4 regions of the Carnobacterium antarcticum genome follow, and region 1 is predicted to be linked to each of the others. Evidence: predicted binding sites of a transcription regulator. Region 1 holds the regulator's gene; each other region holds the start of a gene.

Region 1 (5,928 bases):
AGTTAAATTCGGCATGCCGCGTAAGCTAGACAAGTGTTCAACCGGTTCATGGGTCGGTCCATCTTCGCCGACCGCCACCGAATCATGGGTAAACACATAGGTTACCGGCAATTTCGAGATCGCCGCTAAACGAATCGCTGCACGTAAATAATCGGTAAAGACAAAGAACGTGCCTACATAGGTTCTTGAACCGCCATGTAAAGCGATTCCGTTAGCAGCAGCTGTCATTGCAAACTCACGGACACCGTACCAAATGTTCCGTCCTTCATATTGTCCCGGTTGGAAATCTTTTTCTCCAGCGACCATCGTGTTGTTTGAAGACGATAAGTCGGCTGATCCGCCCCAGAAATAAGGAACTTTTTCAGAGATAGCAGTCAAAACTTGGCTTCCGGTAACACGAGAAGCTAAAGCGTCGTCTTCTACGGAGAAGCTTGGCAATTCACTGTCCCAACCTTCTGGCAATTCAGTAGTCATCGACAATTCGAATTGAGCCGCTAGTTCAGGATGATCTTTACGGTAAGCTTCAAAAGCAGCCGTCCATTCTTTTTCCGCTGCAACGCCTTTATCGACCATCGTTTCTTTGAAACGTTGTGCTACTTCAACGGGCACGAAGAAGTCTTCGCCTTCCCATCCGTAAGCTTTTTTCGCTGCTTCGATCCCTTCTGGACCTAGTGGAGCACCGTGGACTTTATGAGATCCCGCATTAGGAGCCCCAAAACCGATCACCGTTTTCACTTCGATCAAGGTTGGTTTCGTTGTTTCTGCTTTTGCTGCTTCAAGTGCAGCATTGATTTCGTCTAAATCGTTTCCATCTTTTACTAAAATATAGTGCCAATTGTACGCTTCAAACCGTTTTCCAACGTTTTCAGTGAAGGCTTTTGAAGTCGGTCCATCCAATGAAATATCATTCGAATCGTATAACATGATCAGTTTACCTAACTCTAAATGACCCGCTAAACTTGCTGCTTCTGCAGAAACCCCTTCCATTAAATCGCCATCGCCACACAAAGCATACGTGTAATGATCCACGATTTGGTGATTTTCTTTGTTATACGTAGCGGCTAAATGGGCTTCAGCCATTGCCATTCCTACAGCATTTGCGATCCCTTGTCCTAATGGACCAGTAGTCGCTTCAACCCCATCGGTATAGTGAACTTCTGGGTGTCCAGGAGTCTTGCTTTCCCATTGGCGGAATTGTTTTAGATCATCAATCGACACCTGATAGCCTGCAAGGTGTAAAAGGCTGTACAACATCATTGAACCATGGCCGGCTGAAAGGACAAACCGATCACGATCCACCCACGTTGAATTTTTAGGGTTTACTTTTAATTGTTGCGTCCAAAGAGTATACGCCATCGGCGCTGCCCCCATCGGCAAGCCTGGGTGACCAGAATTGGCTTTTTGCACTCCGTCTATACTCAGTGTTCTAATTGTATTTACCGCTAATTGGTCCGTATTGTCAAACAAGTAAATCATCCTTTCAATTGTAATACCTCTATTTTACTGTTTTATTCCCATTGAAGCAATCACTGAATGCATTTTTTATAAAAACAGTCTTTCTTTTCTTAATACCTGCACTATTTATCGCTCCATTTGTTAGGAACGGTCGTGGATGCCTTTTTCTTTTTGGATTTCTTTCAATTTATCGGGAGTCACATCGTTGCCTTCCTCATCAACAACTTTTAGTCCTTCGATATGATTGCGCATTCCTCCCCGAAAAGCCGCTAAATACGCTTCGCGAAGTTTTTTTTGTTCTGCTTGTTCAGACAAGCTCAGCCCTTCAGCTTTAGATTTATTTGCTAATTCATTGATTCTGGTCAATTGTTCTTTAGGTAACATTTTACTCACTCCATTATTTGTATTCTTTAGCTACTATACCAAAAAAATCCTATAAAATACATCAAAGTGATTTTTAAATATAGCGAACATTTGTTTGATTCGCATATAATTTTATGGTATTCTATGAATAAGAAATATATAGGAATTGAGGTGCAGCTATTTATGCGTAAAACTCCAGAATCTAGACAAATTGAAGTATTACAATATATCCACGAACAAGTCCAATCAAAAGGTTACCCACCGACTGTACGCGAGATTGGAACAGCCGTTTCTTTATCTTCTACATCGACTGTCCATGGGCATCTGTCCAGATTGGAAAAAAACGGGTTTATCCAACGAGATCCTAGTAAGCCGAGAGCAATCGAATTAACAGCTACGGGGTTATCAAAATTAGGTGTTCAATTAAAACAAATTCCTTTGCTAGGAACTGTTACAGCGGGCGAACCCATCTTAGCAGTAGAAGAAGCGACTGATTATTTTCCGCTTCCGCCAAACTTAAAACAAGAAAGCGAATCGCTTTTCATGTTGACTATCCGTGGGGAAAGCATGATCGATGCTGGGATTTTTGATGGTGATGAAGTGATCGTCCGCAAACAATCCAGCGCCAACAACGGAGATATCGTTATTGCCTTGACCAATGAAGACGAAGCAACATGTAAGAGGTTTTATAAAGAAGATCATTATTATCGTTTGCAGCCGGAAAATGAGACCATGGATGCTATTATTTTAGATGAAGTATCTGTTTTAGGAAAAGTCGTAGGACTTTACCGCAGCCATATATTTTAATACAAAAAGTCGCTAAACAAATTTTGTTTAACGACTTTTTGTATTGTCCATTATTAGTTTATCAAGCTTCTAGTATTCCATTAAAGCTAAAATATCGTATCCTTTAATTTTGTCACGTCCATTTAAATCGGTTAACTCAACTAAGAAAGCCATACCGACTACTTCTCCTCCTAGTTGCTCAATCAATTTGACTGTTGCCGCAATTGTTCCACCAGTAGCTAGTAAATCATCGCAAACCAGCACTTTTTGTCCAGGTTTGATAGCATCTTTATGAATTTGCAAAACGTCATTGCCGTATTCTAAACCATAGTTGACTTCGACTGTGTCACGAGGTAATTTTCCTTTTTTACGTGCCGGCGCAAAACCGATACCTAATTCATAGGCAACGGGACATCCTACAATAAATCCACGAGCTTCAGGTCCAACAATCATATCCACGCCTTTATTTTTTGCGTATTGAACGATTTCGTTGGTAGCATAACGATAAGCTTCTCCATCTGCCATTAAAGGTGAAATATCACGAAAGATAATGCCTTCTTCGGGAAAATCGGGTACATTTGCAATATATTTTTTTAAGTCCATTGAAACTTTTCCTCCATCCAATTTTACAGTTCTTTTTTCAACTGTTGTTTTAACCAAGTTTCTAGTTCAGTAAACCGACTATAGATCAAAGCTTCTTCAGCTGCTATTTTTTTCAAACGGTTTTGATAAGTAGTCGATTCAGTCAACTCTTTCTTTTCAGCATTTGGAACAATATTCATAACACCGTCTTTTATTGTAACAAATCCTACTTCAAAAAACACAGAAATCATAAAAATCAATAGTTTTTCTTTTATTTTCAAATGCGTTGCTAATAAACTTATTTTATGACGAACATCAATATCAATATGAGTTGCAGTATACTTAAAAACTTGTGAAAATTGCATCCGACTAGGTATTCCAGTAAGATAAGCTTCTTCTTGGTTAAAGAAACAAGCCACAACCTTTGTTGGCTCTACCTGATTCAATACAGTGCTTAATAAAGTTAAATCTGAGGGGCAATCAACTAAAATAAGTTGATCCGTGTGCAGGATAAAACCCTCGGCACTTTCTTGATCAGTGATCAAATGACCGTAACTTGTCTCAGTGATGCTGCTTTCATATTGTTGATAGTTTTTTTCATTGAAAAATAAATAATCAGCAGGTGCCATCTGCCAAATTGCTGGAGCGATTTGAGTACTTCTCAAATCAAAAACTTGCACTCCCTCAATTGCCAAATCTTCAATCATCAACTGAGGCTTACGCAACCCATTCCATTCATTGATGCTTAACTGTCCCACAATCGATAGTTCAGCATCAGCACCAATCTCAGCTGCAACAGGGCCGAATTGAAAACCAATCACATCTAAAGATGCTGCTTCATCCATTATTTTTAATTTCAAATGTGCATTATCTCCGCCGATACGTCGAACATCTTGTGCTTTTACATTTTCGAATAAAAAGACCGGTTTAGGATTATCCGTTCCAAAAGGAGCAAGCTTTTGCAGCTCTTCGATTGATTCCACGCTACTCTCAGCTATGGTCAACCGTTCATCAACTACGATTTCTTCCGTTAACTGCTCAGCTAAACCGCTTTGCAGTAAGAAAGCATTGAGTTCTGTTTGAATCGCACCAATATTCTCGACAGGCAGTGTCAAACCTGCTGCCATATGGTGTCCGCCAAAATTCGTCGTCAGGTGACTGACATCTTCTAATGCTTCATACAGATGGTAAGCTGACACGCTTCGTCCTGACCCTTTAGCTGTCCCATTCGTCCTATCCATATTCAATACAATGGCTGGTTTTCCAGTCTTGCCAACCACTTTGCTGGCCACGATTCCTAAAACTCCTTCATGCCAGCCTTCTTTTGCTAATACATACACATGCGGGTTCGCATCGCTTTTTTCAATCATATCAAAAGCTTCAGCTGTGATGGTTGAAACCAAGGCTTGTCGTTCTTTATTTTTCTCATTAATTAACTGGGCTAAAGAATTCGCTTCGGCCTCATCGAATGTCGTCAACAATTCTACAGCAGGAGCAGCCTCGCCTAAACGCCCAATCGCATTCAACCGAGGGGCTAAAATAAAGCCAATCGTCTCTTCATCTACTTCTGATTGCTTGGCTCCAGCCACCTTGCATAAAGCAGCTAAACCCACTCTTTGCGATTCTCTTAAAACAGCTATTCCTTGCATGACCAAAGCCCGGTTTTCTCCTAATAAAGAAACTAAATCCGCCACGGTACCAACAGCTACTAAATCGAGTAATTCAAGTGGAACTTCACCCAGTAAAGCAGTCGCCAGCTTAAACGCTACTCCTACTCCTGCCAAATCTTTAAATGGATAGTGGCCATTTGGATGACGGGGATGAACAATTGCATAAGCCGCTGGCAAGATTGCAGGCAATTCATGATGGTCGGTTATGACTACATCAATTCCTAACTCATTGGCTTTAGCAATCGCCTCATGTCCTGAAACACCATTGTCACAGGTAACGATCAACCCAGTTCCAGCTTCAATCAATTTTTCAAACGCCTGAGTATTCGGACCGTAACCGTCGCTAAATCGATTTGGAATATAAAAATTTACTTCTCCGCCAATCATTTCGATGGCTTCTTTCAAAACGGCCGTACTTGTGACACCATCCGCATCATAGTCGCCATAAATAGTGATCAGCTCACCTTTTTCAATTGCTTCCATAATACGGGAAACGGCTTTATCCATATCGTGCATGAGAAAAGGATCATGAATCCACGTCTCATCGGGCTTCAAAAAATGCTGGATTTCTTCTTCTGTCTCTAAGCCCCTTTGTAAACACAAAGTCGTAAATAATGATGTGAAACCTAATTTCCGGCTCAATTCTTTTTCATGTTCTTTGTCCATCATCGTTTCTTTTACTTTCCATTTTGTATGTGCTTTTAGCAAATCGTTTCACTCCCAACTTTCATATTATAGCAAAGAAACCTCCTGAAATGTTATTTAAAAGTCTAAAACAAACAGAAAAAAGCTTTCCTAATAGAAATCAGGAAAGCTTTTCGTTTCACTTTAAGGTTCCACGATACAGACACCGATCCCGATTAACCCAGGACCCGTATGAACACCTAGTGCTGGGCTAATTTGACCTTCGTAAATTTTATCAAAAAGAGGCAATTGTTTTTTAAGTTCAGCACGAATGCCCGCAACTTGACTTTCAGCAGTTTTTCCGCCATAAGCAATAGCTAAATGGTATTTTTTAGCCGTTCCTGCAAATTCAACTGCTAAAGAAATTGCTTTTTGAACACTTTTCTTG
Region 2 (5,928 bases), 340 kb from region 1:
GAAGAGAAAGCTAAAGAAAAGGCTGAATCTGAGTCAAAAGAAGAAGAGCGTAAAAAAGCAGAGGCTGAATCAACCGCCACAGCCGAAAAAGAAGCTAAAGAAGAGTTAGAGAAGAAAACTGTAGAAATTCAAGGCACTGCACCAAGCATTCCCGATGGAGCTGCCTATGTAGAAGTAAACGGCAATGTTCCACTGTTTACGAATGAAGATATCAGTTCAACTGAGGCATGGGATGAATATGGAGAAATGGATTCTTTTAAACGTGTGACTGCAGCAAATGCGGTTCTGGGTACTGAATCAATGCCAGCTGAAGAACGTGGGAATATATCCGATGTTTATCCAACTGGATGGGAACAAGAAGAGTATGCAAACGTTTCTGGTGGTTGGTTGTATAACCGCAGCCATTTAATTGGACATCAACTAACAGGTTATGATGGTGCAAATAATTTGATAACCGGTACACGTTATTTTAATGTTGAAGGAATGTTACCGTTTGAAAATTTCGTGGCTAATTATGTGGAAACTACGGATAACCATGTACGTTATCGTGTAACCCCATACTTTGAAGGAAATAATTTATTAGCCTCTGGTATATATATGGAAGGATTCTCCATTGAAGACAACGGAGAAGGATTACAATTTCATATTTATGTTCCAAATATCCAACCAGGTGTAACACTCGACTACGCTACTGGTGATAGCTTGTCCGACGAACCTGTCGTAAAAGAAGAAACGGTTGTGGAAGAACCCGCTATTGAAGAAGTTCCAGAAGAACCAGTAGTTGAAGAAGCTCCGTCAGGTGGAGATGTAAATTCTGTGGATGCAAATGGAAATGGTAAAGTAACTATTCAAGAAGCTAAAGACGCAGGTTTCTCAATGCCGCTCTACAGCGATCACTGGTTATACCCGTACATGGACGATCGTGACAATGATGGTATGGTAGGCGAATAATAAAATAGCACAAAAAAGCCACTTCTTAATTGAAGTGGCTTTTTTGTGCTATAATCGTTTAATATTAAAATGAACCATTAGAAAAGCAATTTAAAAGGAGATGATTTAATGGCTGATAATTTAATAACACTTTTGAAAGAATTTGAAGGTATTATAGGTACTCTATTGGGTATAGTGGTGGGTACTGTTATTTCTTACATTCAAAATAATACGGGCAAAATAAAAATATTTTTAACGGAATCAAAATACTATTTCACTGAGAGTAATTTAGATGGGAATGATAGAGTAATTTATATAGAAAAAAAAGATGGTACTAATTCTCATGATTTTGATTTTGCAAGCAACATAGAAATTTATAATAGCTCTAATACAAGGAAAATTTTACGCAATATAAAACTGTTCATTGAAACTACTAATGGAATAGAATATAAAAAATTATTTGTTGAAAACAACAACTTTTTTGATGTTTTAAACGTTGAAGCGAAATCGATAGTTAGGTATCACATATACGCTCATGAAGACCGGTTTGCTGAAACAGAAAGTATATTTTTGAATGAAATCATAGCACTCTACATAGAATTTGAAAATGAAAAAGGTAAAAAACAAAGATATAAAATATAAAAATGGGTTATCGGAAGTTACCACATAACCTTCTTATGAGGTAACTTTCTTCCTTTATAATCAAATATCTGTCCAAAGTAGCTAGGTTTCGAGTCAAGACGGTATTCTTGCACAACTAACTGCATTCGGTCATTGATGGTTCCTTCTATAGTAATAAGAGAATCTTCTTCGATATCGTACATAAATTTATAAGCCTTCATGCCAGCAACTAAACAATTAAATTTACGGTTGTCTACTTGCAATGTGAAGCGGCATAGCGGAGTACCATTATCTGTGTTGATAACCTTCACTTCTGAAACAACTTTACCAGTTAAAATAGCGAAATTCATTTTAAACAGCTCCTTTTTATCTATTAAACATCACCATCTATGTTGTTCCATTTTTTTAGAGTCACAAATTGAATGTTTCTAATTTCATCGAAATCGACTTTGGTATCATTTATGAAGATACCTAGTTCATCTCCACCAACAATATGACCAACTACGTCATCATAGTAAAGTCCGTTCTGATCTACATTTTCAAGTTGAATAGCGACAGACTTATTCTTTACTATGGATTCATTTATTGTTATTTCAATTTCACCTTGATTCATCTGTCTCTTTTGCTGATTAACTTTTGTTCTTTCTCCTGATAACTTTTCTTGGGTAGCAGTATGCTCAGATAAGTAAAAACCCGCCCATTTCTTAATGCCTCGATCACGATACTCCTCATTTAAAAAGCTCATTGTATACCCTCCATTCCGCCAGCATGTCCACCAACAAGAGAGCTGCGGTTAATAGCTGTAGCTCCTTCTAAAAGGCTGCTAGCATGTACTAACGATTGAAAACCATATTTATCTCTTATTTTATCTACCAACAAATCTAATTTTTCGTTTGCGATTTGTTGAGTGGGGTCTTCAAATAAATCCAATTGAATATTGCTGGTGTAAGTCAATTTTGAATAAGAAATTCCGATACTCCTTACAGCCATGTCGTCTTCATAATGTTTATTGAAAATATCAAAACAATAATCGACTAACTTCTTTGTATTAGATGTATTAGGAATTTTTAATTGTCGAGAGAATCCTGCTTTTTCTTCATGCTTAGAATAGGTAACGGTAAGGCTGACACATCCTGTTTTGCAATGGTGCTTTCGAATGCGGGTTGCCACTTGTTCCGCCATTTCTCGAATCACTATTTTGATCTCATGTCTTTTGTAATAATCTCTTTTAAGTATTTGAGAGTTTCCGTAACTCTTTTCTAAAGGACGATATTGTTCTCTAATGTCGCTGCGATCGATGCCCCAAGCGCCAGCGTATAGTTGTTCACCAATAAGACCCATAGATTCTCTTAGTTGATAAAAGTTTGCATGTGCTAAGTCATAGACTGATTTAATCCCTAAGCTATTCAGTCGAATCGCCGTTCGTTCTCCAATACCCCACATGTCTGTTATGTTTTCTATCTTCCAAATCGTTTCCGGTACGTCTTTGTATCGCCATTCAGCAATCAAGTTAGCGTTGTATTTAGCTTCGTTATCCAGAGCTAGCTTGGCTAGCAGCATATTGTCGCCAATTCCAATAGTGACATATAGGCCAATCTTTTTATAAATATGGTATTGAATCATCCTAGCCAAGTCATAGGCGCTTTTTCTTTTAAAGAGCTTCAAACTAGCTCTAACAGACACAAACGATTCATCTATGCTGTAAATATGTAAATCTTCATCTGAAACGTACTTGCGAAAAATATCGTTAATTTCAGTATTCTTTTCTATATAAAACTGCATGCGTGGAGGCACGATCAATAAATCAGGATGATAGGGGATGTCTCGTTTTCTGGTAACGTTACTGATGCCTAAAACTTTTTTAGCTAAAGGGGAGGCGGCTAGAACCAAACCGCCAGCATTTTCTGCATTGCTCATGACAACTAGCATAGTTTTTAACGGATGCAGGCCGCGTTCAACACACTCGACTGAAGCGTAAAATGATTTAACGTCAACGCAGAGAATGTCGTTGCTTATCTCGTCAGAGTAATCGAATGACATAAAGATCCCTCCTTTTTTATTTCATTATACGAACAAATGTTCGATAAGTAAAGCGAACAGAACGTAAAAAAAATACCCTGCACGGAGAATGCAGGGTGGAGGTAAAAATTTGTTGAACAAGTTAGTATCTGTTGTTTATCGAGATATAGTTTTTTATTAAAATAATCTGTCACATTACTTGGTATGTTCCAGAATCTACCATTATATAGGAAGACTTTATTCTTAGTGAATAAATAAAAAAGGGGCAGAAAAGGGGCATAAGTATCTAACTATTGTAAATCCATGCCATTTCTCGCTAATAGTATTGTACTTATAAACGCTTATATAAAAGGGTTTATAGCTATTGTACATTTATTTTAAATCCGCTGATTTGAGACCATGGCTCAAGGGTGTTTTGCTTTGTATCGGTATTTGCAGCTCTTGTTTTCGTAAAAAGGGCGTTTTTTTTGATGGAATTGACGAAAGCCACTCAGATTCTGAGTGGCTTTCTAATTAAAAATAAATATTCTTAAAGTTATTTTTGGGTTATAAATACTAATCAAATTATATCAATCGGTTTCTCATTTAAACGACATAAACCCTACCTCTTTTATGTCCTTACAGTTCTAAAACTGTGCCAGTGTGGATAAACTTCTTTAAAAACTATTCTATATAATGTTGCATACTTACTTTTAATACTTTATAAGTATAACATAAAAGCCAGCAGAATTCTATTAAGTTTCATTTAAGAAATCTAACGGTTCTCTTTGCTAGAGAGAACCGTTAGATTTAATGGACTAAAAAAACGGTTTTCGATTTACTATTTAATGTATCCAAAGAGTAGTCAGAATGAACAAAAGCCATAAGATTATTCTAGTAAAAACACGTTCAATAGATATTTTACAGAACGAGTATGTTTCTAAGAGCATTTTGTGGGTAAGAGCGTTAAAGCTCTTGTCTTATTTAAAGGTATACAAAAGTAGAAATTTAGGGTAAATTGAATAAAGAATTGTTTGGGAGAATGAGCGCCTTCTTAGTAGGAGGAGTAATTTTGTTCTTTCATTCATCAATCCTGCGAATGCGTAAGTGGAAAGGGAGGGTTGTTTTGGAAGCAACTACTTTTACCATTGTGATGATCATACTGTATCTTTTGCCGCTTTTGCTGTTAGTGTTGTTTAATAAAAGCGTCAACCGACATTTTAGAAGACAAAACAAGAGCATTAAGCTGCCAGATTTAATGGTTCCATATTTACTGTTGGGTATCCATATCCTAAGCTCGTTAACATTTGGTCAATCGATTTTTCCTTATTTTCTGATTTTTATTCTCGGTTTAGGAATGTTCATTGTAATGGCATTGGCTTATAAAAAAGGCGAAATCATTTATGGGCGTTTTTGGAAAACGTATTGGCGTTTTATTTTTTTATTTTCTATTCTTACTTATTATTTTTTAGTAGGAGCAAATATCTTCACACAGTTTACTTAAAAAGCGTTTTAGAAGCAGCGAGATGGTATAGTTATCCATCTTGCTGCTTTTTTTGTGCTTTTTTGGGAAAATTCCCCACTCTTAAAACACTTTTGAAAAGGCTGCTAAACAGAGAGGCTAAAGCTTTCTTTTATTCCGTGTGTTTTTTTATAGAATCCTTCGATTAATTGTGGTGGAAAGTGGGGCGATGTGGTAGACTGAAAATAACTACTAAAAGTGGGGTGAGTATAGCTATGTTAATGGGTGAGTATAAGCACAACATCGACGCAAAAGGCCGCTTGATCATGCCGGCGAAATTTCGCGACGATTTAGGAACGAAATTCATCTTAACCCGCGGTTTAGATGGTTGCTTATTTGGTTATCCCCAGAATGAATGGACTATACTCGAAGAAAAACTCAAGCAACTTCCGCTTGCAAAAAAAGAAGCTCGTGCTTTTACTAGGTTCTTTTATTCAGCAGCGACGGAATGCGAATTAGATAAGCAAGGAAGAATCAATATTCCGCAAACATTAAGAGACCATGCGAAACTAGAAAAAGTGTGTCATGTAGTCGGTGTATCAGATCGAATCGAGATTTGGAGCGAATCCAAATGGAATGAGTTTTCAGCAGAAGCTGAAGAGACGTTTGACGAGATCGCTGAAAACATGATTGATTTTGGGTTTTAGTAAACGAACTTTCAAATCATAAACAAAGGGGGAACGGAAATGGCAGAATTTAATCATGAAACAGTCTTGCTTCACGAAACAGTGGATAGTCTGTCTTTAATTCCCGATGGTGTCTACGTCGACTGTACTTTAGGCGGAGCAGGCCATAGCGAATATCTGCTTTCTCAATTAAATGAAAACGGTCATCTTTACGCATTTGACCAAGATGAA
Region 3 (5,928 bases), 140 kb from region 1:
GGTAAGTTAATATTCCGTTAGCGTTCGCTTCTTTTTTCAATTCTACAACGATTTGTAATCCGGTACGATCCGATTCGTCTCGAACCTCAGCAATACCATCCACTCGTTTGTTGATCCGGATTTCATCCATTTTCCGGACTAATACAGCTTTATTGACTTCATAAGGAATTTCGTTGATAACAATTTGTTGTTTTCCGCCTCTTAAATCTTCAATACGCGTTTTTGAACGGACAACGACTTTTCCTTTTCCGGTTTCATAAGCTTTTTTAATCCCGCTTAGCCCTTGCAAAATACCGCCTGTAGGGAAATCTGGTCCTTTTAAGTAAACCATTAAGTCAGATACCTTTGCATTCGGATGATCTATTAAGTGCATCGTTGCATCAATGACTTCACTTAAGTTATGCGGAGGGATATCGGTTGCATATCCTGCTGAGATTCCTGTTGCACCATTGACTAGCAAATTAGGATAGCGAACAGGTAAAACAGTCGGTTCCTCATCTGTATCGTCAAAGTTTAAAACAAAATCAACAGTTTCTTTCTCGATATCGCGTAAGAGTTCTTCCGCAATTTTAGATAAACGAGCTTCTGTATACCGCATTGCTGCTGGCGGGTCACCGTCCATACTTCCGTTGTTTCCATGCATTTCAACCAGTTCTTCACGTAGTTTCCAGTCTTGACTCAACCGCACCATCGCTTCATATACACTGCTATCTCCATGCGGATGATAATTCCCGATAACGTTTCCGACTGTCTTAGCCGATTTCCGAAAGCCTTTTTCAGAAGTGTTGCCTTCTACGTTCATGGCATATAAAATTCGACGTTGAACCGGTTTTAAACCATCACGAATATCTGGGAGAGCACGTTCCTGGATAATGTATTTTGAGTAACGTCCAAAGCGGTCTCCCATAACTTCTTCAAGAGTCAGTTCTTGAATGTCCGCTCTATTCTCCATCTACAGCACTTCCTTCATTTTCTAATTCCGATGTTTCCATAAGTTGATCATTGTCTAAAATACTGCTGCCTTCTTCTAGTGAGAATTCAACATGAGATTCGATCCATTTGCGTCGAGGTTCAACCTTATCTCCCATCAAAACAGAAACACGTCGTTCTGCTTGTGCAGCATCATCGATTCTAACACGAATGAGGGTTCGAGTCTCAGGATCCATTGTCGTATCCCATAGCTGATCCGCATTCATCTCACCTAACCCTTTATAACGCTGTAAAATGTAATTTTTACCAAATTTTTTCGTTACGTCTACTAATTCATCATCCGTCCAAGCGTAGGCTATCTTTTCTTTTTTACCGATTCCTCTTGATAGTTTATATAATGGAGGTAAAGCTAAATAGATTTTACCCGCTTCAATCAACGGTTTCATGTACCGATAAAAGAAGGTCAGCAACAGCACCTGAATATGGGCCCCATCGGTATCTGCATCGGTCATAATAATGATTTTATCGTAATTACAGGCTTCTATATCAAATTCAGGCCCAACCCCGGCACCGATCGTATAAATCATCGTATTGATTTCTTCATTTTTCATGATGTCTTGTAATTTAGCTTTTTCAGTATTGATAACTTTTCCACGCAACGGTAAAATAGCTTGGAACTTACGATCACGTCCTTGTTTAGCTGATCCACCTGCAGAATCTCCCTCAACGAGGTACAATTCATTACGTTTAGCATTTTTACTTTGCGCCGGCGTCAATTTACCTGATAACAATGACTCATTTTTTCTGCGTTTTTTCCCGTTTCGGCTTTCTTCACGGGCTTTTCTGGCAGCGTCTCGAGCTTCTCGCGCGGTAAGAGCTTTACGAATGAGCTGTTGGCTCATTTCACCGTTCTCTATCAAATAGAAACCCATTTGTTCGCTGATGACCGCATCTACGGCTCCACGAGCTTGTGCCGTCCCTAATTTGCTTTTGGTTTGACCTTCAAATTGCAATAAATTTTCAGGAATACGAACAGAAATGATCGCGGCTAACCCTTCTCGAAAGTCACTGCCTTCAAGATTTTTTTCTTTCTCTTTTAACAGATTTACTTTACGGGCATATTCATTAAATGTTTTAGTTAAAGCCGTCTTCATACTTGATTCATGTGTTCCACCGTCTTTGGTTCTCACGTTGTTAACAAACGATAAAATGTTTTCTGAATAGCCGTCATTGTATTGGAACGAAAACTCCACTTCCATACTGTTGCTCTCTCCTGAAAAATAAGCAACTGGTGTTAAAGTATCTTTATCTTCATTTAAATAAGCGACAAATTCTTTGATTCCTTCTTCATAATGGAAAACGTCAGATTTATCGTTTCGCTCGTCAATCAGTTCAATCCGCAAATTTTTCAAAAGAAAAGCTGATTCTCGCAGCCTTTCTGATAAGACATCATAAGAGTAATTAACGGTAGAAAAGATTGTCGCATCTGGTTTAAAATGAACCGTTGTTCCGTTTTTTCCGCGATTGTTTTTCTTCTTTGTTAATGTTCCTTTTGGTTTTCCGCCGTTTACGAAATGTTGTTGGTACTCTGTGCCATCTCGAATGACAGTAACGGTCAGCCACTCAGAAAGTGCATTAACCACACTTGCACCTACACCATGTAAACCACCCGATGTTTTATAACCGCCTTCTTGTCCAAACTTCCCACCGGCATGCAGCACAGTAAATATAACTTGGATCGTCGAAACGCCTGAAGAATGCATTCCAACTGGCATTCCGCGTCCATTGTCTTTTATACTAACACTATCGTCTTTGTGTAAAGTAACGATTATTTCATTACCGTAGCCAGATAAAGCTTCATCTACGGAATTATCAACAATCTCATATACTAAATGATGCAAACCTCTAGTATCTGTTGACCCAATATACATTCCCGGCCTTTTACGGACAGCATCTAATCCTTCAAGAACTTGAATGGATTCATCGTTGTATTCTACTTTTATTTTTTTTGGCATTAAAAAAACTCCTTAACCATTATTACGAGTTACTTAGTGCGTTAATTAAAACTTACCTCAAAAAAATCCTTTTTCAAGTGCACAATTAAAAAGCTCACTTCGTATTCATCCGTTTATTTATCTAAGCATCTATTCAATAATACTCTATCTAACAACGATTGAAAAGAAAAAATCGCTATTTCTGTAAAAAAAGGGAAAGTATGTTCGCATTCAAAAAATGCACATCTCCTGCTTTACTATTAAACTAGTTCTCATAGTAAAACGCAAGAGGCAACTTAATTTCAATTCTTTTGCAACCGTTAAACAATGCTCTCTCTATAATTTGGTTCAGCTTTATTCAATCGATTTTAACTAGCCTTACAGTAGAATAAGTGGTAAAATATGGCTTATCGGCAATCAAGTTGCTGAGTTAGGAGTGAGTGAAGTTGGTAAAAATTATACTCATGTTTATTACAGCCTACCTCTTAGGTTCTATACCATCTGGAGTGTGGTTAGGTAAAAAACTATATAAAAAAGATATTCGTAATTATGGCAGTGGAAATTCAGGAACCACTAATACGTTTCGTGTATTAGGCGTAAAAGCTGGCATACTTGTATTGCTAGCAGACGTTTTAAAAGGAACATTAGCAGCGAGTTTGCCCTACTTAGTGCATTCTGATTTGAATCCAATGGTATTAGGCCTAGGAGCCATCCTAGGACACACATTCCCAATATTCGCTGAATTCAAAGGCGGAAAAGCAGTCGCTACCAGCGCAGGGGTTCTTCTGGCATACAATCCGACTTTTTTTATTTTCTGCGTGGTTTTATTTTTAGTGATTTTATTCTTTTCACGGATGGTCAGTTTTTCAAGTATGCTGGCCTTACTGATTATAACGCCGTCAACCCTTTTGACAAACGATTGGATTTTAACAACGATTGCCGCTGTCTTGACTGTTTTTATCATCTATCGTCACAAAGATAATATCAAAAGAATCCGTAACGGAACAGAAAGCAAAGTTCCATTTGGATTTGGTTATAAAAAAGATTCGTCTCAAACAAAAAAGTAATCCTCAACAAATCAAACGCCTGACAGATTTTTATCTGTCAGGCGTTTTTTTGCACTAAATCAATCAACAGCGATTTCATAGTGGCAATTAAATTGTTCAGCCGGAGCCAGGTGTTGAATACCTAGCTTTTCTGTTAATTGTCCAGTTGCATCAAGTGAATCTGCCACTCCAAACCATGGTTCAATACAAACAAACGGAGCTTCTTGTTTAGGAGGAGACCAAATACCAACGTATGGAAATCCTTCTAACGTTACGGCTACTTTATGCTTGGTTTTGTCTGATTGGATAGAAAATGTATTTTTCCTTTTAGTTTCGTAAATCAATGCATCTTGATCAAATAAAGCTCTTTTTAAAGCGATATCCGTATTGGTTTGAGCTAATGTACGGTTTTCGAGATCTAGATAAGGCCCTTCTAAAGGGATAAGCGTTCTAGAACGCTTAGGTGAAAAGTTCAAATAGTAATCTTCAAAAACGGTCTCTGAGGTTAGAGGAACGTTAAACCCTGGATGGCCTCCAATTGAAAAATACATTTCTTCTTGTTGATTTAAGTTTTCAACTAAATAACCAACATCAAGAGTTTGGTTTTCTAAACGATAAGTAATCGTTAAACGAAAATCAAAAGGATACTTTTCTTTAGTAGAAGGATCGGCTGATAATTGTAAAGCTACTGCTGTTTCACTTTGTTGGGTTATATTAAAAGGGTAGTCTCTTGCAAAACCGTGTTGTGACATCGAGTATCGTTTGTTCTTGTATTCATATTGATCGTCTTTTAATCGTCCGACGATTGGAAATAAAACCGGTGCTTGTCTATTCCAAAAAGCAGGGTCGCCTTGCCATAAGTACTCAATACCCGTTTCTTTATTTCTTAGACTCGTTAATTCTGCACCTTTTTCAGAAATAGTAACAATTAAGTTTTGGTTTTCTAATTTAATACTCATTGATATCCCCCTTTAATCCCGTTTCTTTATTATTGGTTGTCAGTAAGCCCATTCTTTATCTAAAGCCTCGATAAACTTGGTATTATGGATACGAATATACGTCCCTTTCATTCCAAGTGATTTAGATTCGATGATGCCGCCAGATTCTAATTTTCTTAAGGCATTAACAATCACCGAACGTGTGATTCCGATCTTATCCGCTACATTCGAAGCAGTCAGCCGTCCTTCTAAGCCGCCCAATTCTTCAAAAATAGCTTTGACAGCCTTCAATTCACTATAAGACAATGTTTTAATGGCAATTTGGACATTAGCCGAATCTCTAGCTTCTTCTTCGATTTGAGTAGATTTCTTATAGATAATTTCAATCCCCACAACCGTCGCTGCATGTTCTCCTAATATCAGATCATCATCATCAAATTGAGGAGCTAAGCGGGCTAAAATCAACGTCCCTAATCGTTCACCAGCTGCATAGATAGGAATAACAGTGGTTAACCCATCTGTAAACAAATCGCGCGTTTCAATAGGAAAGACTGTATAGTCGCTTTCAATACCAATATTGGTACGTGTTTCCTTAATTTCGAGCATGCTTAAAGCATACTCAAGCGGAAACTTCTTAGCATCCAGCATTTCTTTGACTCGTTCGTTGTTGATTTCATGCTTTTCGGTATAGCCGAGTAGATTACCGGCTTCATCGATCAAATAAGTATTGGCATTTAAAACGTCTCCTAAGATAACAGCCATATCAGTAAAGGGCAAATTCCCTTCTTCTATCGAGCCGTTGCTTACTACGCCGCCTTTTTTTTGAAGCATGTTATTGATTTTACGCATTTTTTGAAGTAAACCACTCATGTTCTTCCTCCAAATAGTTATTATAGAATGTACCGGCTTAAATCCTTGTCTTCCACAATATGCTCAATTTTTTCAGTGACATAATTTTTAGTAATGGTGATTTCGCCCATTTGCATATCTGGTGCTTCAAACAATAGGTCTTCTAATAAT
Region 4 (5,928 bases), 1.2 Mb from region 1:
ATATCGCAGCAAACCATATCGAATACATCGACTTTAAAGACTTAGATCTTTTGAAACGTTTTATTTCTGAAAGAGGTAAAATTTTACCTCGTCGTGTCACTGGCACTTCAGCTAAAAACCAACGTAAATTAACAATTGCAATTAAACGTGCACGTATCATGGGATTATTACCATTCGTTACAGCTGAATAATAGAAACTTAGAAAAGAATCGTGATACATATCATGGTTCTTTTTTTATTTCGCTCATGTATCTCTCATACTATGGAATCCAGCTTTAAAAGCACCTTTGTTAAATCGTGTTTGCTTATAGAAAGCTATGAAGAGGATCAAGCAAACACGATTCTTCTAGAAATTTTAAGACTGTGGAATATGAAATACGTTCATTTAACTTACCCACGTCAAAATGATAAATTCCTTTAAAAAAAGCATAAAAAATACAAGGAATGTTTCACGTGTAACAAACTGGAGAGCTAATATTGTTTCATGTGAAACATCTTTAACTGTCTAGTATCTAAAAGAAAAACATGGTAAAATAGAACATGAATCTTAAAAGAAACATATGGGAAAAGGAGCTTATTATGAAAAAACTGTCTCAAGAAAAACTCCCAAAGTTTTTAAATGATGACAAATTTAAGTTCATTGCAGTTGGCATTTGTCTCTTACAACTGCTGACAATTGTCTTAGGCTTTATGACGCATATTGCTATTGGAATTGCTCTGATTGTAATTTTTATTGTGGTTGTTGTTTTATTGTATAATACAGCTAAAGAAATCACGGTGGAAACCAATAAGTACATTGCTGATTTATCCTATCGTATTAAACGAGGAGAGCAGGAAGCCTTGATTAAAATGCCGATTGGCATTTTATTGTTTAATGAAGATTACGAATTGCAATGGATGAATCCTTATCTTCAAACGCATTTGGGTTATCAAGAAGTTCTAGGCAAAAAAATTAATGAAGTAGACCAGGAATTAGCGGATTTAATTCAAGAAAGTCATTCTTCTGGATTGAAGACAGCCCATTGGGACGATAAAGTTTTTCAGATAATTGTTCAACAAGATATCCGAGTGGTCTATTTAATGGATATTACAGAGTATGCACAAATCAAAGAAAAATACGAAGATGAAAAAATTGTGATTGGAAATATCTTTGTAGATAATCACGATGAGATCATCCAAGGGATGAACGACCGCAGCATTTCAAATTTAAATAATTTTGTTACGACGCATTTATCTCAATGGGCAAAAAAACACCATGTGTACTTAAAAAGAATTTCAGAGGATCGCTTCATTGTTATGATGCATCAAATGTCGCTCCTGTCGATTGAAGAAGATAAATTTTCTATCATCGACCGTATTCGCGAAAGAACTTCTAAGCAAAATTTTCCAGTAACGCTTAGTATGGGATTAGCTTATGGCGATGAAGATTTAAGTGAATTAGCTAAATTAGCACAAAGCAACTTAGATTTGGCATTAGGAAGAGGCGGAGATCAAGTCGTTGTGAAGTCAAAGAATGGCGAACCAAGATATTATGGCGGGAAAACGAATCCAATGGAAAAGAGAACGCGTGTTCGCTCTCGTATGATCAGCCAAGCGCTTCAAGAGTTAATGAAACAATCGGATCAAATTTTTATTATGGGTCATAGTTATCCAGATATGGATGTTATTGGGTCTTCGTTGGGAGTTCGAAGAATTGCTGAAATGAATAACAAAGAAGCATGGATCATTATCGATCCTGAAGGTTTCAGTAAAGACATTGCACAGTTGGTTGAAGAAATTGAAAAAGATAATTCTATTAGTCGTTATATTATTACTCCAGAAACGGCTGAAGAAATGATCACTTCCAATACGTTATTGATCATGGTCGATCATCATCGGCCTTCACTATCGATTGCACCTGATTTAGTCAAGAAGACGAATAACATTGTGGTAATCGATCACCACCGCCGCAGCGAAGAGTTTCCAGAAAAACCAGTTTTGGTTTATATTGAACCTTATGCATCTTCGACAGCAGAGTTGGTAACGGAGTTGTTTGAATATCAATCTAATGAAGCCGATCCAATCAATAAGATTGAAGCTACAGCTATGCTGGGCGGAATCATAGTAGATACGAAAAGTTTCTCATTACGAACAGGTTCACGTACATTTGATGCTGCAAGTTATTTAAGGTCCTGTGGGGCAGATGCGGTGTTGATTCAACGTCTATTGAAAGAAGATACGGACACTTACTTACTGCGCAGTCATTTGATTGAATCAATCGATTTTATCAGCGATAAAATGGCGGTTGCAATTGGCGAAGAAGACAGGGTTTATGATACAGTAGTAGCAGCACAAACAGCAGATACGATGTTGTCTATGACAAATGTCGACGCGGCTTTTGTGATTACCAAACGCTCAGATGGGCGTGTCGGAATCAGTGCTCGTAGTTTAGGCGAAATCAATGTTCAAGTTATCATGGAAGAACTTGGCGGCGGTGGGCACTTATCCAATGCTGCAACGCAAATAGATAATTGCACTGTGGCAGAAGCAAAAGAAAAATTAAAAGCAGTAGTAGTTAATCAAGATGAGGGGGAATAAAAATGAAAGTTATTTTCTTAGAAGATGTTAAAGGCAAAGGTAAAAAAGGCGAGGTCAAAAATGTAGCTGATGGATATGCACATAACTTCTTGATCAAAAATGGTTTAGCTAAAGAAGCAACTGCAGGAAGTTTAAGCGAATTAAAAGGGAAAATCAAAGCTGAAGAAAAACAACAAGAAGAAATCAAACAAGAAGCTGAAGAATTAAAAACCCTTTTAGAAAAAGAAGAAAATGCTATTGAAATCAAAGCTAAAGCAGCGGAAGACGGTCGTTTATTTGGTTCAATCACAACCAAACAAATTGCGTCAGCTGTCCAAAAACAATTAGGCATTAAATTGGATAAACGAAAAATCGAATTAAACGTTCCGATTCGGACCGTAACGTCGATGAAAATCGATATTAAAATTCACCCAGAAGTAACAGCAACGATGACTGTAAATGTATCGCCTGAATAAAATACCTAAAACTAAACGCATGAACAAACAATGTTCGGTCAGGATAAGAAATTCTGATCGAACATTTTTTATCTAATGAATCGTAAAAATGCAAACTATACCGGAACACTCGTTCTTATTGCTAGATTGTATTTCAAGAAATTTTGCGGTAAAATAAGAGCATTGAACTAAAGTAGCCAGTCTATACAAAAGGGACAAAAGGCTGCTGAAAGGAAGAGGAAATTTGGCAAATGAAGCTTTTCAAGATCGCTTACCGCCACAAAGTATTGAAGCGGAACAAGCTGTACTCGGGTCAGTTTTCTTAGATCCAGATACGGTTGTTGGAGCATTAGAATTTATTGAAGCAAAAGATTTTTATCGAAGAGGCCATCAACTTATCTTTCAAGCGATGTTAGATTTAAATAACCATAACGAAGCAATTGATATCGTAACGATCACTAATGCGCTGGAATCTAAAAATCAACTTGAAGACGTCGGCGGCATGGCTTATTTGGCTGAATTGGCTGTAACGGTCCCAACAGCTGCCAATATGGAACATTATGCTAAAATCGTTGAACAAAAATCGATCTTGCGTAATTTGATTCGAACAGCAACTGAAATCGTTACTAAAGGATATGACGAAGGAGACGAGCTGGCAACGATTCTAGATGAAGCTGAACGTGGAATCTTAGAGGTATCGGAAAAACGCAATAGAAGCGGTTTTTTATCCATCTCTGAAGTACTGAACACTTCCATCGCCCGCATCGATGAATTGTATCAAAATGATGAAGAAATTACAGGATTGCCGACGGGCTATAAAGCACTAGACAAAATGACGGCTGGTTTACAAAAAGATGAACTCATTATTTTGGCAGCTAGACCGGCAGTTGGTAAGACAGCTTTTGCGTTGAACATTGCTCAAAATGTTGGAACTAAAACAGATGAAACAGTTGCAATCTTCAGTTTGGAGATGGGAGCAGAATCGTTGGTAAACCGGATGCTGTGTGCAGAAGGCAGCATTGATGCAAGCAATCTGAGAACAGGGAATCTTTCTGAAGAAGAATGGCAAAACTTGATCGTGGCAATGGGAAGTTTGTCTAAAGCAAGCATCTACATTGACGATACTCCAGGGATTCGGGTGGCTGAAATACGCGCCAAATGCCGTCGTTTGAAACAGGAAAAAGGCGATTTAGGCTTGATTCTTATTGATTATTTGCAATTGATCGAAGGAACGGGTCGTGAAAGCCGTCAACAAGAAGTTTCTGAAATTTCACGGCAATTAAAAAAATTAGCTAAAGAATTGAGTGTACCCGTAATGGCCTTGTCTCAACTTTCTCGTGGCGTGGAACAAAGGCAAGATAAACGGCCGGTGCTAAGCGATATTCGTGAGTCTGGTTCGATTGAACAAGATGCTGATATCGTAGCATTCCTTTACCGAGATGATTATTACGATCGTGAAGATGGTGAGGATGAGGACGAAGACATGGCAGGAGAAGACAATGTTATCGAAGTCATCATTGAAAAAAACCGGAGCGGGGCACGAGGAACCGTTAAATTATTGTTTATAAAAGAATACAATAAATTTTCGTCATTGGCTTATTTTCCAGAAGATATGCCACAAAGATAGAAAAAGGCTGAAAACGATATCGTTCGTTTATCAGCCTTTTATTTTTGTTTTAAAAATAAAATATTCGTTTATCAGCTTTTAATAGGCTTTGATAGAATAAAATATTCGCTTTTTATTGAATACTGGTTTAAATACTGATAAACTGAGCTGGTAAATGATGAGCAAAAAAATAAGTAGCGAGGTGTTTATATGTCTTCAGTAGTAGTAGTCGGCACACAGTGGGGCGATGAAGGAAAAGGAAAAATCACTGATTTTTTAAGTGAGAAGGCCGAAGTTATCGCGCGTTACCAAGGCGGAGATAATGCGGGACATACCATTAAATTTAATGGCGTAACATATAAATTGCACTTGATCCCTTCAGGAATATTCGCTGAAAATAAAATCAGTGTGATTGGAAACGGTGTTGTGATCAATCCTAAATCGCTCGTAGAAGAAATCGGTTATTTACATGAACACGGAGTAGCAACGAATAATTTACGTATTTCAGATCGTGCACATGTCGTGCTGCCGTATCATATTTTATTAGATCAATTACAAGAAGATGCAAAAGGCGACCAAAAGATTGGAACAACGATCAAAGGAATTGGCCCAGCGTATATGGATAAAGCTGCTCGCGTCGGTATACGAGTAGCAGATCTACTAGACAAAGAAATTTTTGCAGAGCGTTTGCGTAGCAATTTAGAAGAAAAGAACCGTACGTTCACTAAACTATTCGGTACTGCTCCGATTGAGTTTGAGGATGTTTTTGAAGAATATTATCAATATGGTCAAGAAATCAAACAATACGTTTGCGATACTTCAGTTGTTTTAAATGACGCTTTAGATGCAAATAAACGAGTTTTATTTGAAGGTGCACAGGGTGTGATGCTGGATATCGATCAAGGCACGTATCCTTTTGTAACGTCTTCTAATCCAGTTGCAGGAGGAGTAACGATCGGTAGTGGTGTTGGCCCGTCAAAAATCGACAAAGTTGTTGGTGTTTGTAAAGCTTACACTTCTCGTGTAGGAGATGGTCCTTTTCCAACTGAATTGCATGATGAAGTTGGGCAGCAAATTCGTGAAATCGGGAAAGAATATGGAACGACAACGGGACGTCCACGTCGTATTGGCTGGTTCGATACAGTGGTCATGCGTCATTCAAAACGCGTTTCCGGTATCACAAATCTAGCTTTAAATTCAATTGATGTATTAAGCGGATTGGAAACAGTCAAAATCTGTACAGCGTATGAACGCAATGGCGAACAAATCCTTCATTATCCAGCAAGTTTGAAAGAACTGGCTGAATGCACT

What was found. Region 1 encodes LexA, which represses DNA repair genes until DNA is damaged. Its sites were predicted from a motif close to CNAACANNTGTTNG; they were not measured.
Region 2: a site for LexA is predicted at 3,621-3,634, ahead of NY10_RS00695 (Y-family DNA polymerase). Genes of this name have one in related genera too.
Region 3: a site for LexA is predicted at 3,139-3,152, ahead of parE (DNA topoisomerase IV subunit B). Genes of this name have one in related genera too.
Region 4: a site for LexA is predicted at 3,135-3,148, ahead of dnaB (replicative DNA helicase). Genes of this name have one in related genera too.

Annotation. Positions count from the first base shown of each region.
Region 1 is NZ_CP010796.1:455,307-461,234, reverse strand. It holds gene tkt (transketolase) at 1-1,476, opposite strand, end outside; gene NY10_RS02440 (DUF896 family protein) at 1,597-1,839, opposite strand; gene lexA (transcriptional repressor LexA) at 2,002-2,625, shown strand; gene NY10_RS02430 (adenine phosphoribosyltransferase) at 2,695-3,207, opposite strand; gene recJ (single-stranded-DNA-specific exonuclease RecJ) at 3,231-5,564, opposite strand; gene NY10_RS02420 (DegV family protein) at 5,685-5,928, opposite strand, start outside.
Region 2 is NZ_CP010796.1:112,741-118,668, forward strand. It holds gene NY10_RS00675 (DNA/RNA non-specific endonuclease) at 1-951, shown strand, start outside; gene NY10_RS00680 (hypothetical protein) at 1,060-1,572, shown strand; gene NY10_RS00685 (single stranded DNA-binding domain-containing protein) at 1,590-1,901, opposite strand; gene NY10_RS00690 (hypothetical protein) at 1,925-2,296, opposite strand; gene NY10_RS00695 (Y-family DNA polymerase) at 2,293-3,591, opposite strand; gene NY10_RS00700 (DUF3397 domain-containing protein) at 4,676-5,053, shown strand; gene mraZ (division/cell wall cluster transcriptional repressor MraZ) at 5,287-5,718, shown strand; gene rsmH (16S rRNA (cytosine(1402)-N(4))-methyltransferase RsmH) at 5,758-5,928, shown strand, end outside.
Region 3 is NZ_CP010796.1:599,537-605,464, forward strand. It holds gene parC (DNA topoisomerase IV subunit A) at 1-952, opposite strand, end outside; gene parE (DNA topoisomerase IV subunit B) at 942-2,945, opposite strand; gene plsY (glycerol-3-phosphate 1-O-acyltransferase PlsY) at 3,389-3,991, shown strand; gene NY10_RS03040 (aldose 1-epimerase family protein) at 4,051-4,929, opposite strand; gene codY (GTP-sensing pleiotropic transcriptional regulator CodY) at 4,969-5,778, opposite strand; gene hslU (ATP-dependent protease ATPase subunit HslU) at 5,799-5,928, opposite strand, start outside.
Region 4 is NZ_CP010796.1:1,819,548-1,825,475, forward strand. It holds gene rpsR (30S ribosomal protein S18) at 1-191, shown strand, start outside; gene NY10_RS08575 (DHH family phosphoesterase) at 580-2,577, shown strand; gene rplI (50S ribosomal protein L9) at 2,580-3,032, shown strand; gene dnaB (replicative DNA helicase) at 3,256-4,638, shown strand; gene NY10_RS08590 (adenylosuccinate synthase) at 4,828-5,928, shown strand, end outside.